Regions from separate parts of the Devosia rhizoryzae genome, predicted to be linked through region 3. Evidence: predicted binding sites of a transcription regulator. Region 3 holds the regulator's gene; each other region holds the start of a gene.
The links. Region 3 encodes LexA, which represses DNA repair genes until DNA is damaged. Its sites were predicted from a motif close to TGTTCNNNNTGTGTTCNG; they were not measured.

Region 1: the regulator LexA is predicted to act here: its motif matches at 1,999-2,016, upstream of ruvC (crossover junction endodeoxyribonuclease RuvC).
Region 2: the regulator LexA is predicted to act here: its motif matches at 2,333-2,350, upstream of radA (DNA repair protein RadA).
Region 4: the regulator LexA is predicted to act here: its motif matches at 1,064-1,081, upstream of parE (DNA topoisomerase IV subunit B).

Annotation. Positions count from the first base shown of each region.
Region 1 is NZ_CP068046.1:294,185-297,742, forward strand. Features, by position in the region: gene JI748_RS01435 (TIGR00282 family metallophosphoesterase) at 1-24, shown strand, start outside; gene JI748_RS01440 (YebC/PmpR family DNA-binding transcriptional regulator) at 92-838, shown strand; gene JI748_RS01445 (GGDEF domain-containing protein) at 883-1,554, opposite strand; gene ruvC (crossover junction endodeoxyribonuclease RuvC) at 2,061-2,567, shown strand; gene ruvA (Holliday junction branch migration protein RuvA) at 2,564-3,181, shown strand; gene ruvB (Holliday junction branch migration DNA helicase RuvB) at 3,178-3,558, shown strand, end outside.
Region 2 is NZ_CP068046.1:1,700,767-1,704,324, reverse strand. Features, by position in the region: gene JI748_RS08460 (CvpA family protein) at 116-754, opposite strand; gene radA (DNA repair protein RadA) at 872-2,278, opposite strand; gene JI748_RS08450 (hypothetical protein) at 2,727-2,918, shown strand; gene JI748_RS08445 (hypothetical protein) at 2,931-3,092, shown strand; gene alr (alanine racemase) at 3,093-3,558, opposite strand, start outside.
Region 3 is NZ_CP068046.1:1,226,315-1,229,872, forward strand. Features, by position in the region: gene JI748_RS06140 (TetR/AcrR family transcriptional regulator) at 1-410, shown strand, start outside; gene uvsE (UV DNA damage repair endonuclease UvsE) at 407-1,441, opposite strand; gene lexA (transcriptional repressor LexA) at 1,525-2,238, opposite strand; gene JI748_RS06155 (molybdopterin molybdotransferase MoeA) at 2,325-3,527, opposite strand; gene moaC (cyclic pyranopterin monophosphate synthase MoaC) at 3,524-3,558, opposite strand, start outside.
Region 4 is NZ_CP068046.1:1,453,273-1,456,830, forward strand. Features, by position in the region: gene JI748_RS07250 (ATP-binding cassette domain-containing protein) at 1-514, opposite strand, end outside; gene parE (DNA topoisomerase IV subunit B) at 1,202-3,193, shown strand; gene JI748_RS07260 (DUF1206 domain-containing protein) at 3,190-3,558, opposite strand, start outside.

The DNA.
Region 1 (3,558 bases), 930 kb from region 3:
GCGCTGCCGGATTTTCCCGCCTAGCTTCCCTTTCCCCGAGCCGCCCCCTATAAGCGGCGCCGAAAAACAAAAATCTCGCTAGAGGTCCCCCATGGCAGGCCATTCACACGCCAAGAACATCATGCACCGCAAGGGCAAGTCGGATGCGGCGCGCTCCAAGGTGTTTTCCAAGCTCGCGCGCGAAATCACCGTGGCGGCCAAGATGGGCCAGCCCGATCCGGCGTTCAACGCACGCCTTCGTCTGGCCGTGACCAATGCGCGCTCGCAGTCCATGCCCAAGGACAATATCGACCGTGCCATCAAGAAGGCATCGGGCAGCGAAGGCGAAAACTATGACGAGATCCGCTATGAGGGCTATGGCCCCGGTGGCGTGGCCGTTATCGTCGAGGCATTGACCGACAATCGCAATCGCACGGCGTCCAATGTGCGCTCGTATTTCTCCAAGAATGGCGGCGCGCTGGGTGAAACCGGTTCGGTCGGCTTCATGTTCGACCGCGTCGGCGAGATCACCTATCCGGCGACTGTTGGCACCGAAGACAAGGTGATGGAAGCGGCGATCGAGGCGGGCGCCGACGACGTCGAGAGCGACGAAGACGGGCACTATATCTATACGAGCTTCGAGGCCATGGCAGAAGTCGCGGCGAACCTCGAAAAGGTGCTGGGCGAAGCCGAGTCGGTGAAGGCGATCTGGAAGCCGCAGAACGAGACGCCGATCGATGCCGAAAAGGGCGCGACGCTGCTCAAGCTGATCTCGACGCTCGAGGAAGATGACGACGTGCAGAACGTTTATTCCAACTTCGACATGAGCGACGAAGACGCGGCAAAACTCGCCGGCTAAGCTTTCGAAACGCTCGCACAATCCCCGCTTCGGCGGGGATTTTTTTACGCTATGCGCAGGAGGTCGAGGGGAGCCTCGTCGACAACCTCTTCGATGTTGGAAGTGTTGCGGCCTGCATTCTTGGCGCCATAAAGGTACTGGTCGGCGAGGCGGAACAGTTCGGAGAACTTGGTGCGGTTTTCAAAGACCGCGCCGCCGATGCTGACGGAAAGAATGCGCTGTTCGCCATCGGGCATGAAGACGGCAAGGTTAACCGAGCGGCGGATGCGGTCGGCGATCTGGAGCGTCTGCTTCTTGTTGACGCCAGGGAGGAAAACGGCGAATTCCTCGCCGCCCATGCGGCCGACCAGATCTCCATTGCGCAGCACGGCGCGAATAGCGCGCGCGATCAGAGTAAGCGCCTCGTCGCCCTGGTCGTGGCCGTAAAGATCGTTGATGGCTTTGAAATTGTCGGCGTCGATCATCAGCAGCGCGCCGGCCGGTGCATGGGTGGGGTCGCGGAGCCAGTCGCTGACCTTGGTGGTAAACGCGCCGCGATTGAGGCAGGCGGTGAGGCTATCGGTGCGGGCGACGCGGCCGAGGCGGGCGTTGGCGATGGAGAGACTTCGCACCTTGCTGCTGAAATAATAAAACAGCGGCACGCCCAAAATGACGGGGAGGACGATGGAGCTGATCATCACCCGCAGCCGCACGTCGTCGGCGTAATCCTGCAGCATCCAGAGATTGAAGCTGATCGACGCTACAACGCACCCTATCGGCCCTAGCAGGGTCCAGCGGCGAACGCTTTTCCAGGTGTGAAGGGGGGCGAAGTTCCTCGAATGTGTCATGGTGGACCTATGCTATTTCGAGAGAGGGCGAAGTGTGGATTTTACGGAGTTGCGCTTCCTGGCTCTGTAAAAACCCCAACGGCGCGAAAGCGGTCCTGGTCGAGGAAGGCCGACGTTAATGATAGGGATAAGGTGAAGCGAGTGTGAACGGCGCTCCATCGGTTAAGTAATTGATTCTGCAGAGTGGCAGGAGTCGTCGCTGGACGTGTCTGACGCGTCTTGTCCATGTTGCCCTCGATGTCGTGCATTCCCGCTGAGGACGCTAGGTGCGTCGTCTCAATGAGTGGTTTTCCGAATCTCTGCAAATTTAAGCATTGCGTTAAAAGCTGTAGTTGTTGCCGGTTTGTTCACTTTGGTCTTGGTAGGGAGAGATAGGCCCGCTAGAAGGTTGATCCATGAGCAAACGCGTACGAATCATCGGCATCGATCCAGGGCTGCGGCGATGCGGCTGGGGCGTGGTGGACGCCATGGACAATCGCTTGAGTTTTGTGGCCGCCGGGACGGTGACGCCACCGACGGACGGGGCGCTGGCCGAGCGGCTGGTGGCGCTGGCGGCGGGGCTGGCGGAAGTGCTGATGGAGCATCGCCCCGATGAGGCGGCGGTGGAAGAAACCTTCGTCAATGCCGGGCCGCGTTCGGCGCTGATCCTGGGGCAGGCGCGCGGCGTGGCGCTGGTGACGCCGGCGCAGCATGGCCTCCATGTCGCAGAGTATGCGACCAATCTCGTCAAGAAATCCGTGGTGGGCACCGGACATGCCGAAAAGAACCAGGTCGAGCTGATGGTGCGGACGCTGTTGCCGACCGCCCAGTTCAAGGGTGCCGACGCCGCCGACGCCCTGGCCGTCGCCATTTGCCATGTGCATCACCGGGTCTCGCTCAAGCGCATGGGAGCCTATGCATGATCGGCAAGCTTAAAGGCATGGTCGATAGCTTCGGCGACGACTGGGTGCTGATCGACTGCGGCGGGGTTTGCTACGAGGTGTTCTGCTCGGGCCGCACGCTGCAGGCACTGCCGCGCGTCGGGGAGGCAGCGGTGGTGTTCATCGAGACCATCGTGCGCGAGGACCTGATCCGGCTTTATGGCTTTGCCAGTGAGGCGGAGAAGAGCTGGTTTAATCTCTTGACCACAGTGCAAGGCGTGGGATCGCGGGTGGCGTTGTCCATTTTGTCGGTGATGAGCCCGTCGGAATTGTCGAGCGCGGTGGCTTTGCAGGATAAGGCCATGGTCGGGCGCGCTAATGGGGTGGGGCCGAAGCTGGCGGTGCGCATCGTCACCGAGCTCAAGGGCAAGGTACCGGCGATCGGCGGGATCGATGCGGGAACGCTGGGGCTGCAGACGGCGCTGGGCGAGGGTGTCGCGACCAGCAATGTGGCCGATGCGGTTTCGGCGCTGACCAATCTTGGTTATTCGAGTGCACAGGCGTCGGCGGCGCTGGCGCGGGTCGTGGCCAAGGAAGGCGAGGATGCGGCGACGGAAAAGCTGATCCGGCTCGGACTTAGGGAATTGAGCATTTGACCGATCTTACCTCCGCTGCTGCCGGTCGCGACGAACCGCTCGACGTTGCGCTGCGCCCGTCCGGGTTTGCCGAATTTGTCGGACAGGCCGATGCGCGGGCAAATCTCGAGGTCTTTATCGAGGCGGCCAAGAAGCGCGGGACGGCGCTGGACCATGTGTTGTTTGTCGGGCCGCCGGGTCTTGGCAAGACGACGCTGGCGCAGATCATTTCCAAGGAGCTGGGCGTCGGCTTTCGGGCAACGTCGGGTCCGGTGATCGCCAAGGCGGGTGATCTTGCGGCGCTCTTGACCAATCTTGAAGAACGGGACGTGCTCTTCATCGACGAAATCCACCGGCTCAATCCGGCGATCGAGGAAGTGCTCTATCCGGCGATGGAG
Region 2 (3,558 bases), 470 kb from region 3:
CTTAAAGCTGCTGTCTCGTCCGGCGCGACCTCGAATGCCGCGCCGGTCAACTGGGCCTTTAGCGCATTTCGCTTCATGTCACCAATGACATAAATGGCAGCGCTGCCCTGCGCGATCAGGCCTGCGGCGCTGGCGCCGGGTCGGTCACCGGATCGGTGGGGTCGACCGTGCCGCCGTCGGCGGGAGCCGGCGTCGTCGTGGTACCCGGCTCGACCGGCGCTTCGCTGTCGTCGGTCAGGTTGCCGCCGCCGCCCTGGAGAACATCGGTCACCTGCTGTTCAAGCCCTTCGGGCAGCATCGAGATCAGGGTGTTGCCCATGTCGCGCAGATAGGGCAGCGACTGCGAGTTGGCGGCCCAATCGGGCAGGTTGTTTGGCAAAAGCCAAAGACCGAAGATGGTGACGACGATGGCGATCAACACGCCGCGCAGCACGCCGAACACAAAGCCCAGGGTGCGATCAATCGGCCCGATGCGGCTGTCGACGACAAAATCGGCGATGCGCATGGTGAGCAGGTGGAGCACGATCAGCGCGACGATAAAGGTCACGACCACGGTGGCGATATTGGCGACCACTTCCTCGGCAATGTACTGCTGCGCGATGTCCGGGTGGTAGAGATACATGTAGACGGCGATGGCGGCGGAGCCAGCCCAGGTGGCCAGCGACAGCACTTCGCGGGTTAATCCGCGCGCCGTGGCGAGGATCGCCGAAATCAGCACCAGAACACCCACACCAACGTCGAACGCTGTCAGCATATCTTTTCGCCTAAATTCTTCGCCGCGTCGGCTTGTTTCCGGACCTTTAACGACTTTGCCCCGGCCTGCCAAGGGCGGGGCAGGGCAGGAGCAACGATGTCCCCGGAAACCGTTCGTTTACCATGCGTCGGGCTCAGGCTCCGGCATCGGCCGCTTGCCGGCCGCGGCGATGCTGCTGACCATGTCGGCGAGCTGACCATATTCGGTAACATCGAGCGCGCTGTTGCGATCGGCATTGCCGAGCTTGCCGGTGACTACCGAGCCGAAGCCGAGCTTTTGCGCCTCGCGCAGGCGCAGCGAACCATGCACCACGGGCCGCACGCCGCCAGCCAGCGAGATTTCGCCGAAATACACGGCGTCGGCGGGGAGGGGCGAACCGGTGAGCGAAGAGATCAGCGCCGCGGCGACCGCGAGGTCGGCAGCCGGTTCGTTGATTTTGAGCCCGCCGGCAACGTTGAGATAAATGTCATTGGCGCCGATGCGGACGCCGCAGCGGGTTTCGAGAACTGCCAGAACCATGGAGAGGCGCGAGGAATCCCAGCCCACCACGGCGCGTCGCGGCGTGCCGAGGGGAGAAGGCGCGACCAAGGCCTGGATTTCGATCAGCAGCGGCCTCGTGCCTTCCATGCCGGCGAAGACGGCGGAGCCCGCGGCGTCCTTGTCGCGCTGGTCAAGAAACAGGGCCGAGGGGTTGGCAACCTGTTCGAGGCCGCGCTCGGTCATGGCGAAGACGCCGATCTCGTCGGTGGCGCCGTAGCGGTTTTTAACGCCGCGAAGGATGCGGAACGTGTGGCTCGAATCGCCTTCGAAATAGAGCACGGCATCGACCATGTGCTCGACGACGCGCGGACCAGCGATCTGACCGTCCTTGGTGACGTGGCCGACAAGGACGACCGCGGCGCCGCTTTTCTTGGCAAAGCGGGTCAGCGCCTGGGCCGAGGTGCGCACCTGGGTCACGGTGCCGGGCGCCGAGTCGACGCGGTCGGTCCAAAGCGTCTGGATCGAATCGATGATGACGAGATCGGGCGGGGCTCCGTTTTCGAGCGTTGCGAGAATGATTTCGACATTGGTTTCGGCGGCGAGCAGCACATCGGCTTCGCCGAGCCCCAGCCGCTGTGCGCGCAGCCGCACCTGAGCCACCGCTTCTTCACCTGAGACATAAACGACGCGCTTGCCCTTGTTGGCCAGAGCGGCCGCCGATTGCAGCAAAAGCGTCGATTTGCCGATCCCTGGATCGCCGCCGACCAGGAGGGCGGAGCCTTTGACGAAGCCGCCGCCGGTGACGCGATCGAGCTCGGCAAGGCCGGTGACGACGCGGGCAGCGCTTTCCGTTTCGCCGGACAGCGGCACGAGATTGGCCGGGCGGCCATTGGACTTAGCGGCCTTTGGACCCGCGCCGACGCCGGAATCGACCAGTTCCTCGACAATGGTGTTCCACTCGCCGCAAGCATCGCACCGCCCCTGCCAGCGCGTGGTGACCGCACCGCAGGATTGGCAAACAAAGGTCGAGCGGGTTTTGGCCAAGGGGCGGATCCTGTTGTGGGTGGGGTGATTTAGCCGAGGCCGTGGAAGGGATGCAAGAACAAAAAGGGAACTGCAGACATGCTCTTGGGCCGGACGGCTGAACCTCCGGGTTTGCGGCAGATGATGGAGCCCCGAGACGGCTTTCGTCTCGTGAGTAGTTTAGTATGTGAGACGAAGCTCGTCTCGGGGCGCCGGGTTTTCTGGCAGGCAGCGTCTTAGGGGATGATTACTCAAGCCCCGTCCGCGGACCCAGGATCCTCAACGATAAAGACCCTTCCCGACTGTCGCCGGACGGTTGATCGTTGCAACCCCATCTCCATCCGGCTGATGCGGGGGAGATTAGCGCATGGCGGGGTGGGCGGGGATAAAGAGGATATGGGCAGAGCTCATGAGCCATGGAACCCGCTTACCCGGCGCGGATTGAAGCTCCAGCAATCGGAGCTTTGCCATGAATCGAAACGTCATCATCGCCATTGTCGTCGCTGTCGTGGTGGTCATCTTTGTGGGCGTGGTGTTCACGTCCAACAATCAGGCGCCCAATGCCGACGGCGCTGCGACGGCAAACAGTGCTGCCGAACAGAGCGCGCTGCCCGCCGGCAAGGCCGGTGAACCGGCCGAAACCACCGGCAACAATCCGTAACGGGAGGCCGAGATGGCTGAAAAACGCCGGGAAGACCGGGGCGTTGCCCGCATCGTCATCATCGCCTTCGTGGTGGCTCTGATCGCGGCGATCGCCTGGGTGATCATCCAGCAAAGCGGCGTGCTACCCGGCGATACGGGCGAAGACACGCCTGCGGTCAGCACGTCGAACTAGCTATTCGGGCAGTTCGCCGGTGCCGACATAGTTGCGCGAGTAGCGGCCCTTGAGGCTCGTGAGCAGCTCATATCCGATGGTGCCGCCGGCATCGGCCTGATCATCGACGCTGACATTGGGCCCGAACACTTCGGCGCCCTCACCGGGGCTGGGCAGATCGCCGCCGAGGTCGGTGACGTCGACGATGGTCAGGTCCATCGAAATACGGCCGATGATGGGGCAGACCCTGCCGCGAATGAAGACCTTGCCGCCGGGGCGCGAATTGCTGCCCGATAGGGAGCGCAGGAGCCCATCGGCATAGCCATAGCCGAGGACCGCCAGCTTACTGGTGCGGTTGAGGGTGTAGTTGGCGCCATAGCCCACTGTTTCGCCGATGCGCCCATCGGTGATCTGGAGGATGGGCACGTGCAACGTCACCACCGGGGCCATCGGGTTCTTGCGGCCGCTCACGGCGCGTCCGCCGAAC
Region 3 (3,558 bases):
AGGCGGCGCTGGAGCGGTTCTTGGGATTATTGCTGGCGCAATATCGGCAGGTGCTGACGCAGGCGCCGCTTGGGCTCGAAAATATCGAGGCGGTGCTGAAGAGCCTGCAATATGGCAGCCAGTATTATGGGTGCTTCATGCTCAACACCTTGACGCAGAAGGATACCGTGCCGCCGGGGGCGTTCGAGAAGGCCGTGGCGGCATCGGAGGAAATTGAGGCGCTTTACCATGGCAATCTGGTCAGCGCCGCAGCGCGCGGGCAGGTGAATGCCGGTGCGAGCCTGTCGGGCTTGGGCAAGATGCTGCAGACGCTCGACCAGGGGCTGCATATCCAGGGCCTGGCCGGCACCAGCGATGCACAAAAGGATCGCGTCATCGCGGCGGCAATGACCTTGCTCCGGGCGACTTAGGCGCTTTCGCTTTCCATAAGGCTTTCCTGCTCGCCTTCCAGCGCCTTCTGCTGCGCCGGAAAGAGGCCGAAGCGGGCAGCGACGTCGGGCGCGTAACGCAGGAGGTCGGGCCGGAGCTTGATCAAAGCCAAGTCCTTCGATTTGGCTTCCAGCATGACGTCGAACTCCAGGCCTTTGGCGATGCGCATGAAGGAAATGAACTCGAAGGGCTGCACGAAATCGGCGTGGCCGGTCCAGACGGGAGCGACGATCACCGTCTCGGCCTTGCCGGTCTTGCGGTTCTTGCGCGCCAGCTGGCGCAGCTCGGTGCGGGGTGAGGAAAAATGAACTTTCGGGCGCACCTCCGAAGGCCAAGTCGCCAGCATGCTGGAGAGCGCGTCGCGCAGATCGAGGCCCTCGGGGTTGAGGCACCAGAAATGCTGATGATCGAAGATCAGCCTTACGCCAGTGTGTTCGTGGACATAGAGCGTGTCGGCACAGGAAAAGCGCAGGTCGTCGTTTTCAAGCACGAGGCGGCGGCGCACCGGCTCGGGGAGGGTGGGCCAGGTCTCGACCCAGCGCTGCCGGGCCGCGATCTTGTCATCATAGACGCCGCCGACATGGACCACCATGACCGCTTCTGGTCCAAGGCCCATAAGGTCGAGCATTTCAGCCTGGCTCGTGAGGTCCCAGATGCTTTTGCGCACCAGTTCCGGGTCGGGGCTGTTGAGGACGATGAACTGGCTGGGGTGAAAGGAGAGCCGCAGGCCAAGCTCGCGCGCCCGCTTGCCGATGATTGCGAGATCTCCTGCGCAGTCCTGCACCATCGAGTGGAACTGCGGCATGTCGGGGTGGGTGGCATAAGGCGCAAGGTCAGAAGACATGCGGTACATGCTGATCTGGTGCTTCACCAGATAGTCGAAGATATCCGAGAGATACCCCAGCGAGACACGAAGATGGGGGTTGGATTGCGAGCGACGCGCGTCGTTGCTTTTGAGCGCAGGGTTGCCCAGCACCTTGACGGGAAAGCCGAGCTTGAGGAGATTGGACATTCACATTGCCTCCGAGGAGGGAATGCACGACTCTTTACGCCGTTCCGAAATGATAGAGCCGGGCGAACCCGGCTCGAAGCATTCTAGTACTTGCGCAGAAGGCCAATGAGACGGCCCTGAACCTTGACGCGATCAGGCGGGAAGATGCGGGTCTCGTAGGCGGGGTTGGCCGCTTCCAGCGCCACGGTATTGCCCTTGCGGCGCAGGCGCTTAAGCGTTGCTTCCTCGTCGTCGACCAGGGCGACGACGATCTCGCCGGTGCCGGCCGTGTCCTGGCGCTTGATGACTACGGTGTCGCCATCGAAGATGCCGGCTTCGATCATCGAGTCGCCGCGCACTTCGAGCGCATAGTGGTCACCGGCACCCAGCATTTCCGGCGGGACCTGGATGGTGTGGGTGTGCTGTTCGATCGCAGAGATCGGCGTACCCGCCGCGATCCGGCCCATGACCGGGATCGAGACGGGGCGGGCATATTCTTCTGCCGCAACGCCGCGGGCCGGCGACGTGCTGAGCTTGCCCAAGCTGCCTTCGATCACCGACGGCTCGAAGCGCGCCTTGCGGCCACCGAGCGAGGGGTTCATTGAATCGGGAAGCTTCACCACTTCCAGGGCGCGGGCGCGGTTCGGCAGGCGGCGGATGAAGCCGCGTTCTTCAAGCGCCGTGATCAGCCGGTGAATGCCGGATTTGGACGCCAGATCCAGCGCGTCTTTCATTTCGTCAAAGGATGGGGGGATGCCGCTTTCCTTCATCCGTTCATGGATGAACATGAGCAACTCGTGTTGTTTGCGCGTCAGCATCGGCCCGGCATCCTAGAATCGGAACATAGACAGAACGGTTATAATCGTTCCATTTATGTTCTGCAATGCCACAAATAAAACACGGGTCAGAATGCGTCGATCGACAGGGCTTCGACTATCGCGCCGGCCCCTTGACCGGAGTCATGCTCTGGCTGGGTGATCAGCATGTCGGCCTTGGACAGCGACGAGGTGTGGCCACTGTCGGTCTGCGCGATTGGGAGAAGGGTGGGGCCGCTTGTAGAGTGGACCAGCTGCGCGCGCATGAAGTGGCGGCGGGCGGTGTTTGGCGGGGTCGGTGCGGCGAGCGGCAGATGCCAGTGCGGCGGTTCGGCATAGCCGAGCCAGGCGCGCAGTGCCGGCTTGATGAAGACGATGGCGGTGACCAGCGCCGAGACGGGATTGCCAGGCAGGCCGAAGACCAGGGTCTTGCCGCGCATGCCGAACATCAGGGGTTTTCCCGGGCGCATGTTGATGCGCCAGAAATCGAGCGAGACGCCGAGGTCTTTGAGCACATCCTGAACGAGGTCATGTTCGCCGACCGAAGCGCCGCCGGTGGTGATCAACACATCCGGTTCGCTTGCAAAGGCCTCCGCAAGACGGGTGCGGAGCAGGTCGATGTCGTCGCCGATGATGCCGTGATCGGTGATGGTCTCGGCATAGGGCTTCAGCAGCGCGGCAAGGGCGAAGCTGTTGGAGCCGACGATCTGGTCGGGCCCGAGCGGTGTGCCTGGCACGACAAGCTCATTACCGGTGGCAACGAGACCGATGCGGGGACGCCTGGCGACGGTGAGTTCTGCGTGGTTTGCCGCTGCTGCCACGGCGATATGCATCGGTGTCAGCAGCGTGCCGGGCTCCAAAAGCGCCTGACCCGTAGCGAAATCGTTACCCTTCGGCCGAATGCTGTGGCCAAGCCGGGCAGGGGCGGTGAAGCGGACGAAATCGCTATCGCGCTGCGCTTCTTCCTGCATGATTACCGTGTCGGCGCCGGAGGGAAGGGGCGCGCCGGTGAAGATGCGGACGGCTTCGCCGGCAGACACCGTGCCGTCGAATGCGGTTCCAGCCTGGGACATGCCGATGACTCTAAGCGCGTGTCCCTCGACCACGTCGGCGGCGCGCATGGCGTAGCCGTCCATGGCGCTAGCGTTGAATGGTGGCTGATCGTGCGTGGCGATTAGCGCAGAGGTCAGAACGCGGCCGAGGGCGTCCGTCAGCGGCGTGGTTTCGGGGGTGACCGCAGGCACGCGGGCAAGAATGGCTTTCAGCGCCTCGTCGACGGGCAGGAGGGTCATGGCGCGCGCATGAAGTCGCCGGACTTGCCGC
Region 4 (3,558 bases), 230 kb from region 3:
TTTTGGCTGCGTAAGACAGCCACTGCTCGAGCATGGCGATGCGGCCAAGATCGAGGTGGTTGGTGGGCTCGTCCATGAGCAGCGCATCGGGCTGCGTCACCCAACAGCGCGCGAGAAGCGCCATCCGCTGCCAGCCGCCACTGAGTTCGCCCAAAAACTTGTCGCGCAGGTCATGCGGGATGCTGAACTCTTCCATGACCACATCGACCCGCCAGCCTTCGCTGTCGAGGGCCGCTGCGTCCAAGGCCGAGCCGACAAATTCGGTCAGGGTCTGGCGCAGGCCAGCTTCGGGCACTTCTTGCGGCACATAGCCGATGGCGAGGCCGCGAGACCGGGTGATCTCCCCCTCGCTGAGCTCGGTCAGCCCTGCCATGGCGCGCAGCAGCGTGGTCTTGCCACGCCCGTTTGGCGCAACAAGGCCGACATGGTCGCCATCGCCGATGACGAGATTGAGGTTGGAGAACAAAAGGTCGCCAGCACGGTGGCCGGCATTGCGGAGGCTGATCATGCCCATGGGATAAACTCACTGGATCGGCGCGATCTCGGATCGAGCGCCATTGCCATTAACGTGGGCAGGCCAGTGGTGTCGGAGGTGTCAGAACGTCCGGACCAGAACTGGTCAGCCCTGCAGCGGAAGCCACAGGGCGTGGACGGGTCCACGGGAACGATGCGTATAAAGAATAGTCATGCAGCCCTCCCCAGTCCTCGTGTTAACGACGCCCCAATACCTAACTCACGCTGCCGAAGCAACGCAAGAGAGGTTTTAGGCGAAAAAGAAGAGCACGCTGGTGGCCAACAAGGCACCGAGGCGAGAGACGCGAAACGTGGCCAGCCGGTACGCAAAACTAGATCCGACATCAGGCCCGAAACACTTCGAGACAACCTTATCCGCTTGGTACGCAAAACTCGGAAGGTCGGCTCGCATACGGCAACTCCAGACAAAAACCGTATGTGCACTGGTATAGCGGATGGCACTTAAGAAAGTGCTTTCGAGATACTTACAGGAGGTAAACCGGACGCCTTATCTTGGGACGCCGGCATGCCTACATGGAAGATGAACCGATGTTCATATCTCGTTCATCTTGACGGTCCAGGACGCGCCTCAACTGTGGAAAGCGCGTTCGGGCCCAATCCCGCGGAAACCGCTGGGTTATGCTAGAAATCAGCCTTGCCCGATTCGGGCACAAGCATTGGAATGTGCATGTCTGATCTTTTCGGAAGCGCCGCGGCGCCCAAGCCCAAGAGCAAGCCGGAGGCCCCTGCCCCGGCGCAATCAAGCTATGGCGCGGCAGATATCGAGATCCTGGAAGGACTTGAGCCGGTTCGGCGGCGTCCGGGTATGTATATCGGCGGCACCGATACCAATGCCTATCACCACCTTTTCGCCGAGGTGATCGACAACTCGATGGACGAAGCCATTGCCGGCCACGCCAACCGCATCGAGGTGCACCTGGGCGCGGACGGATACATAACGGTTACCGATAACGGCCGCGGCATTCCCGTCGAGAAGCACCCAAAATTCCCAAATAGATCAACGCTCGAGATCGTCCACACCGTGCTTCACGCCGGTGGAAAGTTCGACAGCAAGGCCTATGAAACCTCCGGCGGCCTGCACGGCGTGGGCGTCTCGGTCGTCAATGCGCTCAGCGATGACATGGTGGTCGAGGTGGCGCGCGACCAGCAGCTGCACCGGATCATTTTTTCCCGCGGCAAGGTGGTGCAGGACGTCGAGAATGTCGGCCGTGTAAACAACCGGCGCGGAACGACGACGCGCTTTCATCCCGATCCCGAAATCTTCGGTGCCACGGCGCATTTTTCGGCTGGCCGCATCTTCCGCATGACGCGCGCCAAGGCCTACCTCTTCGGCGGCGTAGAGCTGCGCTGGAGCTGTGACGAAAGCCTTGCCAGCGACGACGTACCAGCCAAGGCGGTGTTCCACTATCCCGATGGCCTCAAGGATTTCATGGCCGCCCGGATCGAGGGCGAGACGCGGATCACCGACGAAATTTTCTCCGGCAAGAGCGGCCGGCCCGGCAGCCATGGCTCGGTGGAATGGGCGATCGCCTGGACGCTGGGCGATGGCAGCGTGCAGAGCTATTGCAACACGGTGCCGACGCCGGACGGTGGCACGCACGAAGCCGGCCTGCGCATGGCGCTGCTACGTGGGCTCAAGAATTATGCCGAGCTGACCAAGAACAAGGCGGCTGCAAACCTGACAGCCGAGGACGTGCTGACGAGCTGCTCGGCAATGCTGTCTGTCTTCGTGCGCGAGCCGGAATTCGTCGGGCAAACCAAGGACAAGCTGGCTTCGGGCGAGGCGACGCGCATCGTCGACACCGCGTTGCGGGATGCGTTTGATCATTGGCTGGGTTCCTCGCCAAACCAGGCGGGCAAGCTGCTCGACTGGGCCCTGGAGCGCGCCGATGAACGGATGCGGCGCCGCAAGGAGAAGGAGATCGACCGGGCGAGCGCGACGCGCAAGCTGCGCCTGCCGGGCAAGCTCGCCGATTGCACGCAGAACGCGGCGCAGGGGGCGGAGCTTTTCATCGTCGAGGGCGACTCGGCAGGTGGCTCGGCCAAGCAAGCGCGCAATCGTGCCAACCAGGCGGTGCTACCGCTGCGGGGCAAGATCCTCAACGTAGCTGGCGCTAGCCGGGAAAAGATGGCTGGCAGCCAGCTGATCGCCGACCTGATCCAGGCGCTTGGTTGCGGCACGCGGGACCGCTACAACGAAGATGATCTGCGCTACGACAAGATCATCATCATGACCGACGCCGACGTGGATGGCGCCCATATCGCATCACTGCTGATCACCTTCTTCTTCCAGGAAATGCCGCGGCTGATCGAAGGCGGGCATCTCTACCTCGCCCTGCCCCCGCTCTATCGCATCAGCCAGGGACCGAAGACACTCTATGCCCGCGACGAGGCTCATAAGACCGAGCTGATGGCAAGCGAGTTCAACGGCCGGTCCAAGACCGACATCACGCGCTTCAAGGGCCTCGGCGAAATGCCTTTCGCGCATCTGCGCGAAACGACGATGTCGCCCAAGTCGCGCACGCTGTTGCAGGTCAAAATTCTCGATGATCGAGATGCGACGCGGACGACGGTCGACCGGCTCATGGGTAGCAAGCCCGAGGCGCGGTTCGACTTTATCCAGGAGAACGCCGCCTTCGTCACCGATCTCGATATCTAGGCGACACCTGGGATCTTCGACGCAGTCTGCTTGATGTCCGATGCGTCGGGAGCATCGACCTGGCGATAGCGCGCCTGCACGCCACTATAGATGCCGAAGGCGATCAGACCGACGGCAGCCAGGGTGTAGAGCACACCGCCATAAGGTAGCGACTGGATCCAGTCGAGGGCGTCGGAGAGGCCTCCGGCCTGTTCTGGGTTCACGGTGAAGGCGGCGTAGATCATGAAGCCGCCGGTAACCGCAAGGAGTAGACCGCGCGCGGCCAGGCCGAAGACGCAGATTGGGTGCAGAACGTTTTCGTGCCCGGCGGGAAGCTTGATGCGCTTCTGGTATTCCTTGGAGAAGCCACGCCATGCTTGAACCAG